2 regions of the Gordonibacter pamelaeae genome follow, and region 2 is predicted to be linked to the other one. Evidence: predicted binding sites of a transcription regulator. Region 2 holds the regulator's gene; the other holds the start of a gene.

Region 1 (4,420 bases), on a different contig from region 2:
CGATCGATAACTATATCTCCGCACTTGAGAAGTCTTTCATCCTTCACGGCGTCGAGCAATCGGGAATAGCAGGCAAGCAGGTTCTCAGTCCATTAAGGAAGTTCTACCCCGTCGACACAGGACTCCGCAATCTGTCAACGAGGTTCTCGCCCCGCGACCTGGGATTCCAGTTAGAAGACGTAGCGCTTGTCGAACTCCTAAGGCGCGGATACGATGTACGGGTGGGGGCCGCCGAGAAAGCGGAAGTGGACTTCGTTGCAAACGGGCATGACAAGCGGATTTATTTCCAAGTGACGGAAACCATGCTCGACAACTCCGTATACGATCGCGAGCTTGCGCCGCTTCGAGCCATCCAAGACTCGTTCCCGAAGATGGTCCTCACGCTTGACCGCTTCCGCACCGGCACAACCGAAGACGGCATCCTTATTGCCAACCTCATCGACTGGCTCCTTGATCGCTGAAATTGCCGCGAAGAGACGACCTCTTCGCGGCGGGACCCACTCGATGAATCAGCAAGGGGAAACGGAGCTCCCGCTACCGGGCCATCGAGTCGTTCACGCGCGACGTCGAGGGTCTCGACGGCTCGGCGATGGTCGACCTCGTGGCGCATCGGCTGGAAGACTCCGTCGGCCAGCGCATGCTGCAGCTGGAGCAGGCGAGAAGCTAGCGCCCCTCCCCTCCGAGCTCCGCAGCAGGACCTCGCTCCTTGGCGTCGATCTCCCAGATGTCGTCGAAAGGGATGCGGGTGCGGACGACGGTGACAGTGCGGCCGGCAAGGTCGACGTCGCTGACCAGGCCGCGCGTCGTACGTACGCCTCGCCGTCGTAGTGGACGATGCTCGCCATCTCGCGGCGCTCCAAGCCCGCGAGGCGCTGCGACAGCTCGAGCGCCTGCTCGTCGGTCAGCTCGCGCCGCGGCTCTACCGTGCGCTCCCGCTCGCGGATGAGGTCGTAGTAGCCTTTGAGCGCGGCGAAGGGCATGAACTGCTGCGCGCGGTCGGCGCGAGGACGGCGCTCAGGCATGGTGGCCCCCGATCTGCTCGTTGCGCTCGCGCGCCGTGGCCTTCTCCTTGAGGCTCGTCCCGCGCAGAAGCGCGTTCTTCCCGAAGCGCCCCTTCACCGCCAACACCGCCTGCTGCAACCTGCGCTCCTCGGCCTCCGCCTCGGCGTCCGCGAACAGGTCCATGGTGGCGAACTCCTCGGGCAGCACGCCGCCGAAGCCCACGTTGATGCGGCGGATGGGTGCGTCTTTGCGCGTGGTCTCGTCGAACAGGTCGAGGAACCGCGGCATGAGCCTCGAGCAGAGGTTCGTGCGGTCCGGCTGCCTGCGCGTGCCGCCAGTGTGCGGGAACGCGCGCCGCCCGCTTGCGGGACGCCTGCCGTGGCCGCCGTCGAAGTATTCGCCGCCCGTGCCGTCATCGCCCGCCACGCCGCCCACGCGGCCGTCATCGCCTGCTATGCCGCCGCCTTGCGCCCCGGCCCCGCCGCCTGCGCCGCGTCCTTTCGCGTAGCCCACATAAAGCGAGATCGACCCAGCCACGAGGCCCTTCTCCACCAGGTCGAGCACGAGCTGGTCCACCATCTCCTTCAGCACGTCGCGCGCCTCGTCGAAGGAGTAGTCGCAGGGCAGCACCTGGCCGTTCCCCAGCGAATGCGCGCTCGGCTCGTAGGCGTGGATGTCGGCGATGGTGCAGGGCTCCTCGCCGTGGGCGTGGTCGATCAGGCACTCGGCGTTCACCCCGAACTCGCGGTAGAGCGTGGCCTCGCTCACCTCGCACACGCCGCGCAGGTCGCGCGCGCCGTACTTCGCCAGGCGCTTTGCGATGCCGGGCCCGATGTTCCAGATGTCGGTGATGGGCCGGTGGGTCTGGATCGAACGCTTGAACTCGGCCTGGTCGAGATATCCGATATGGTCCTCGGCATGCTTCGCCGTGATGTCGAGCGCCACCTTGGCGAGGAACAGGTTCGGCCCGATGCCCGCCGTGGCGCACACGCCCGTCTCGGCCAGCACCGCCTCCATGAGCATGACGGCGAACTCCTTGGCGCCCATCCGGTACAGCGAAAGGTACGGCGTCGCGTCGATGAAGCATTCGTCGATAGAGTAGGCGTGGATGTCCTCGGGCGACACGTAGCGCAGGTAGATCGAGTAGATGTCGGCCGACACCTCCATGTAGCGTTGCATGCGCGGGCGCGCCATGACGTAGCGCACGCCCTCGGGGATCTCGAACACGCGGCAGCGGCCGGGCAGGCCGAGCGCCTTCATCGACGGCGTGATGGCCAGGCAGATGGTCTTCTCCGTGCGGTCGGGATCGGCCACCACGAGGTTCGCCGTCAGCGGGTCGAGCCCGCGGTCGACACACTCGACGCTCGCGTAGAAGCTCTTCAAGTCAATGCACACGTACGTGCGCCCTTCCACCACCGCTCGCCTCCTCGCGCTACCCTAACCAAAACGTTTGTTCGTACAGTATAGCGCTTTCGGGTGTGACAGAGGGACGGGGATAATGTCACGTTCCTAGGCGCTTTGCAGCCCTGCATCTCATCGAGGAACGTGACATTATCCCCGTCCCTCTGTCACACCCGTCACATCCCGCCCCTCTGTCACACCCCGCCCGGCCTACCGGCGTTCGGGAGCGATCGGGCGCTTGGCCGGCCCTTCCAGCACCGAGCCGTCGGCGGCGAAGCGCGAGCCGTGGCAGGGGCAGTCCCACGAGTCCTCCACGTCGTTGTGCGCCAGGCAGCAGCCCAAATGCGAGCAGCGCCGCCCCGGCTTCACCAGGTTCGCCGCCGACACGCCCGCATTCGAGAGCAGGCTGGGAGCGAGCATCGAGCGCTGCGGCGAGAACAGGGCCTCCACCGGACTCCGACCATGCACCACGAGATCGGCGATGGCACGCGCGGCCACGAGCGCGCCCGTCATGCCCCATTTGCTGAACCCCGTGGCCACGTACTGGTTCGGGCGGCTACGCCGATGCACGCCGATATAGGGCACATGGTCCAGGCTCATGCAATCCTGCGTCGCCCACGCGTAGCGCTCCCGCGCGCCCGGATACGCCTCGTCGGCGAACGCCCGTATCTTGGCATAGCCCTCCGTGGGCTTCGGCCCCTGCCCCGTGCGGTGCCCTCCGCCTCCCACCAGCAGGAAGTCACCGTATGTGCGGAACGAGAAGCCGCCCGCGTCGCCTATGAACATGCCGTCGACAAGCGGGGCGCCTTCCAGTGCCAGCGCGTAGGAGCGCTCCTGATGCTCCTTCACGAAATACAACCCCGGCACGTTGACCAGGGGATAGTGCGATGCGAACACGATATGGCCGGCGGTCACGGAGCCGCGGTCCGTGCGCGCCGTGTTCCCACTCACGTCCCTCACGAACGCGTGCTCGTACACGTCGACGGACGGCATGAGCCCGAGCAGCCCGAACAACAGCTTCAGCGGGTTGAACTGCGCCTGACGCTCCATGCCCAGCGCACCCCGGTTCGCCACCGGCACCGGCGCGCTCGGCAGCACATGGTGCGGGATGCCCAGCTGCTCGTAGGCGGCAAGCTCGCGCTCGATACCCGCCGTGGAGCCCGTGGCGTACACGTAGGCCGTCTTCTCCTCGAAGTCGCAGGGAGCGGCATCGGCCAGCTGGCGCAGCCCCGCCACCGCCGCCTGGTTCGCCTCGAAGTAGAGGCGCGCGGCATCGGCGCCCCTCTTCTTGATCAGCCGGTCGTACACGAGGCCGTGCTGGGCCGTCACCTTCGCGGTCGTGTTCGCCGTCACGCCGGCGCCCACCTGGCCGCCCTCCACCAGCACGCAGCGGCATCCCGCCTCTGCCAGCAAATACGCGCAGAGCACACCCGCTATGCCGCCTCCTATCACCAGCACGTCGGCGGAGCGGTCGCCTTCGAGCGCCTTCGCGTAGCCCTGCGGCCGCACGGCGCTCGCTTCCCAGAGAGAGGTCATGCCGAGCCCTTTCGTCTTCAAGAGGAACGATCAGGCATCAGGGTACCTCGGCCCGCCAGCGGAAAAGCGGCCCGGCAAAACGCGTTTGCCACGCTTTGCCGAACGGTTTCGCACGCGTGAGCACCGCTCGCGCCGAGCGCTCGCATGATACACTATCCGCCGGAATCGAGGGAAAGGCGATCGATGGCGAAGAATCCCGGAAGAGACGCGTGGGCGAACGGCGGCAAGGGCAAGGCCATGGGCGCCCCGCGCGACATGCAGGTGCGCGCCGCCAAAGGCCTGGGCCCCAACAAGGCCTCCGGCCACAAAGGCGGCATCTCCCGCCAAGGCTCGAAGCGCGGATAGCGGGGCGGCATCCGAGCCTCCGCCTCGCCCCCCCCCCCGGCGCACAGGGCGCCCGCATACGGTGTGCGGAGGCGCCCGCATCCGCACAGTTGCCCGGAATAGCCAGCGCCTCCCTGCCGTGCGCGAGCCGCAACCG
Region 2 (4,420 bases):
TCGGCCAGCACGTCCTGCAGGGCCTCGACGGAGCGGATATCCAGATGGTTCGTCGGCTCGTCCATGGCAATGAGATGAGGACGCCCCATCAGGCCCTAAGCCAGCAGGAGCTTGCGCATCTCGCCGGGGCTAAGGTCGTCTCCCTCCAGGATGCGCGTCGGCGGCGAATCGAGCCGGGCGACGATGGAGAGCAGGCGCCCGCGGCTGGCAGGCTCGAGGACCTTCACGGAGGCAAGCAGGTCGCGCGCCTGGTCGCACCCTATCTCCTGGGGAACGAGCACCACGCCCTCTTCCGGCACCTGCCGCAGCACCTCGGCGAGCAGCGTAGACTTGCCCGCGCCGTTCCTGCCGACCAGGCCTATGCGGTCGGTGTTGCCCACGTACAGCTGCGGATGGTGCAGCATGCGCCCCCCGCCCAGCGCCAAGGACCCGGCCTCGCGGTGAACGAGAACCTTGCGTGGGGAGGGCTCGGCGTCGAGGCAGAGCGCGCCCTCGTACACCTTCGCGGTATGCGCCTCGGACACCCGTTTCTCGGCGCGCTCGAGCTTCTTCCCCATCTGCGACGAGAGCCGCCCGGCCTTGCCATCCTGGTCGGAATAGATGGCCAGCTTGACCTTCGTGCGCCCGTCGTGGTCGTGCCGGTCGAGATGGCGGGCCGATCGCCGTGCGGCCGAGCGGGCTGCCACTCCCTCCCGACGGGTGGTTTCCGCCTTGAGGCGGCCCAGCTCGCGGCGGGCGTTGGCCCGCTCTTCTGCCAGGGTCCTCCGGCGCAGGTCTATCTGCTCCTTCGCCTGGGAGTACGAGCCGGGCACGGTAACGGCGCGCCCCTGGTCCACGAACACGCACGAGGTGGCCAAACCGTCGAGCAGCGCGCGGTCGTGCGATACGAGCAGGCCCGTCCTCCGATACTCGGCGAGCGTGCGCGCCACCAGATCGCGGGTGTCGGCATCAAGGTGGTTCGTGGGCTCGTCGAGCGCAAGGAGCACGGGATCGGCCGCCAGGGCGCATGCTATCTGGATTCGCTTGCGCTCGCCGTGCGACAGCGTGTCGAAGCGCCACAGCCACGCGTCGTCGATGCCGAGCAGGTAGCGCAGGCGCACGGCCTTGGGCCCGTAGTCGCAGGCGAACTCCTCGAGGCCCGCGGGCGCAGCATCCGTCGACTGGGCACAGAACAAGCCAGCGACCTGCGGTGAAACGCTCCCCTTCTGCGGCTTGAGCACCCCGCAGACAATCTTGAGCAGCGTGCTCTTGCCGGCCCCGTTCGGGCCGACCACGCCGGTCCAGCCGGGGGCGAACACGGCAGACGCGTCATCGAGCGCCAGGGCATCGGCGCCATCGTAGGCATAGGTAAGATGGTGGGCTGAAACGAACATGGAGGGGCCTCCCTTTGAGAGGCACCGGAAGCGATGCTTTTCGCGCTGGTCGCCCGCATGCCGACGCGGCAGCGAGGGCAGGGCTGGGAACATCAAGGAACGGCAACGAAAGCGCACCCGGTGCATAGCTTGCATGACCTGTCGGGTGTCCGAAGGCTTTCGTTAAAACCTCATGTTCCTTGTCTCCTTTTCGAAGGCGCCGTCTGCGGCAGCCTGTCTGGACTATCGATCTAAGCGGAAGTCTACCACACGGACCCGCAGGGAGGAAGGCCCCTCCGACGGAATGGGGGCGCCCCCGGGGTGGCGGGGGCGCCTCGCAGCCACAGAAACGCAGCATCTGTGGGTATTCCAAGGCCGTTAGAGGCCGATGAAAATGCTGACGAAGGCAAAGAGGGAGAAGACGCATCCCGCCAGGGCGCCCTGCCACGGCCTCACGCGGCCGTAGGCGCACCCGGCTACGCTGCCGCGGTGAAGGGCCCGCACCGTTTCCGGAGCGCCGTAGTGGGCGTGCGCACGATGCGCTGCAGACGATGGTCTCTGCGCGTGCGCAGACGACGCGCAAGCGCCTTGGGAAACGTCCCCGGGAAACTCGATGATAGCCCCAGCTGCAGGCACATGCCCGAACTCCGGCTGCAGGGCCGACGTGCCGTCGAGGGGGTACCGCATCTCGAAATTCTTCATCTTTCTGCCTCCTAGCCCTTGCGTAGAACCTTTGTTCGCATATATAATAGGACGAACAAAAGTTCATGTCAATACGTAATTAAAACATTTGTTCGTTCAAGGGAAAGGACGGGGCATGTCCGACAAAGTGACGAAGCGTCAGAAGGCAGTGCTCGACTGCATCGAGGAGTGCATCCGCGAGAAGGGCTACGGTCCCACCGTGCGCGAGGTTTGCCAGAGCCTGGGCCTTTCCTCCCCTTCGACGGTCCATGTGCACCTCAAGGCGCTTGAGGAGAAGGGGCTCATCAAGCGCGATCCGCTCAAGTCGCGCTCCATCGCGCTCACCTACCCGCTCGGCGACACGGAAAGCGCCTCCAACGTCGTCAAGCCCAGCTTCAACAAGGTGGTGAACGTGCCGCTCGTGGGCAACGTGGCGGCCGGCTCCCCCATCCTGGCCGAGGAGAACATCACCGACACCATCTCGCTCCCCACCGACATCGTGGGCGACGCGCCGTCGTTCTTGCTGTCGGTGCGGGGCGAATCGATGATCGAGGCAGGCATCAACGACGGCGACTACGTGGTGGTGAAGGAGCAGCCCGTCGCCAACAACGGCGACATCGTCGTGGCCATCATCGACGACGGCGCGACGGTCAAGCGCTTCTACAAGGAATCCGACCACATCCGCCTGCAGCCGGAGAACTCGACGATGGAGCCCATCATCACCACCGATTGCTCCATCGCGGGCAAAGTGGTGGCGGTGTTCCGACGCCTGTAGGCGGCGCCTTGCGGTGCTCCGCCGGAGAAGCGCCGCGCCCTGTCGGGGTACGGCCCCTGCAGGGGAAACGCCGGCCTTGGAAAGAGGGAGCCCGTTCGTCCCAGGACTGGCCGGCGATCCGAGATCGCGTCGTTCGGTCGCGAACTGCTTGGTTAGAGTTACTCTAACCAAGCAGTTCGCAGCTTCCCGGAAGGGACGCGCCTAACGGTCCTTCTCCGCCGCGTAGGGACGGAACAGGCCGGCAAAGGACGGAGCTGCCAGCATGACGAGGTGCGTGCCGTCCTCCTCGTGCTTCTCGGACAGGATATGGCAACGCTCGTGCGCCACCGAGACGAGGTCGCCCCGGTTGTAGGGGATCACCACGTCGAGATGCTCGTCCTGCGCCGAGGCGACGCGGGCGACATGCCCGACAAGCTCGGCAATGCCCTCCCCCGTCGCCGCCGACACGAACTGTGCCTGCGGGTGGCGCGCCTTGAGGGCGCCGCATTGCTCCCCGTCGAGCAGGTCGCATTTGTTGAACACGAGCACGCGGAGCAGGTCCTGCGCCTCGATCTGCCCGAGCACGTCCTCGACTGCGGCGATCTGAGCCTCGTACTCGTCCGACGACGCATCCACCACGTGCAGCACCAGGTCGGCGCCCGTTATCTCGTCGAGCGTCGACTTGAACGCCTCTATGAGCGTGGTCGGCAGCTTTTGGATGAACCCGACCGTGTCAGTGACGGTGATCTCGCGTCCTTCAGGCAGCTCGAACTTGCGCGTAGTGGAGTCCAACGTGGCGAACAGCTTGTCGTAGGCCAGCACGTCCGCATTCGTCAAGCGGTTGAGCAGGCTCGACTTTCCGGCATTCGTGTAGCCGGCCAGCGCCACCTTGAACATGCCGCTCTCGTAGCGGCTCTCGCGCTGGATGGCGCGCACCTCGGCCAGATGCTTGAGCTCGCGCCTGATGGACGTGATGCGCTTGCGCACCATGCGGCGGTCGACCTCGAGCTGGCTCTCGCCCTCGCCGAAGCGCGACCCCACGCCGCCGCCCATGCGGTTCGAGGCCAGGTGGGCCCACATGCCGCGCAAGCGCGGCAGCAGGTACTCGTTCTGGGCGAGCCGCACCTGCAGGCGGCCCTCCTTGCTGGTGGCATGCAGCGCGAAGATATCGAGGATGAGCGCCGTGCGGTCGATGACCTTCACGTCCTTGCCCACCACCTTCTCGAGGTTCGACTGCTGGGAGGGCGTGAGCTCGTCGTCGAACACCACGAGGTCGGCCGCGTGGGCGCGTGCCAGCTCGGCTACCTCCTCGGCCTTGCCCGAGCCGACGAACGTGCGCGGGTTCGGCGCGTCGAGCTTCTGCGTGGTGACGGCCGCAACGTCGGCGCCCGCCGTGTCCACGAGGCGCTCGAGCTCGGCGAGAGAAGAGGCCAGCGGCCAGGAGGCGCCGGGGCGGTCGACGCCCACGAGCACGGCCTTCTCGCGGCGCTCTTCGGATACAGGGGTCATGCCCCGCGTGATAACGGATTCGAATTCAGACATGGAGCCAACCTTTCGAGGCAGGAACAGGCACACCGGTACTGACGGCGGCGTGCGAAGACAGTCGGGCGCGGTCGCAACCGCTAGAGAAACG

The links. The regulator LexA, encoded in region 2, represses DNA repair genes until DNA is damaged. The targets are predictions, from matches to a motif close to CNAACANNTGTTNG.
Region 1: the regulator LexA is predicted to act here: its motif matches at 2,446-2,459, upstream of C1877_RS14015 (Y-family DNA polymerase).

What each region holds. Positions count from the first base shown of each region.
Region 1 is NZ_PPTS01000010.1:62,964-67,383, forward strand. It holds gene C1877_RS14005 (ATP-binding protein) at 1-461, shown strand, start outside; gene C1877_RS14015 (Y-family DNA polymerase) at 1,015-2,418, opposite strand; gene C1877_RS14020 (FAD-dependent oxidoreductase) at 2,614-3,939, opposite strand; gene C1877_RS15380 (hypothetical protein) at 4,123-4,284, shown strand.
Region 2 is NZ_PPTS01000003.1:453,181-457,600, reverse strand. It holds gene C1877_RS15680 (P-loop NTPase family protein) at 1-89, opposite strand, end outside; gene C1877_RS07065 (ATP-binding cassette domain-containing protein) at 96-1,373, opposite strand; gene lexA (transcriptional repressor LexA) at 2,170-2,808, shown strand; gene hflX (GTPase HflX) at 3,010-4,329, opposite strand.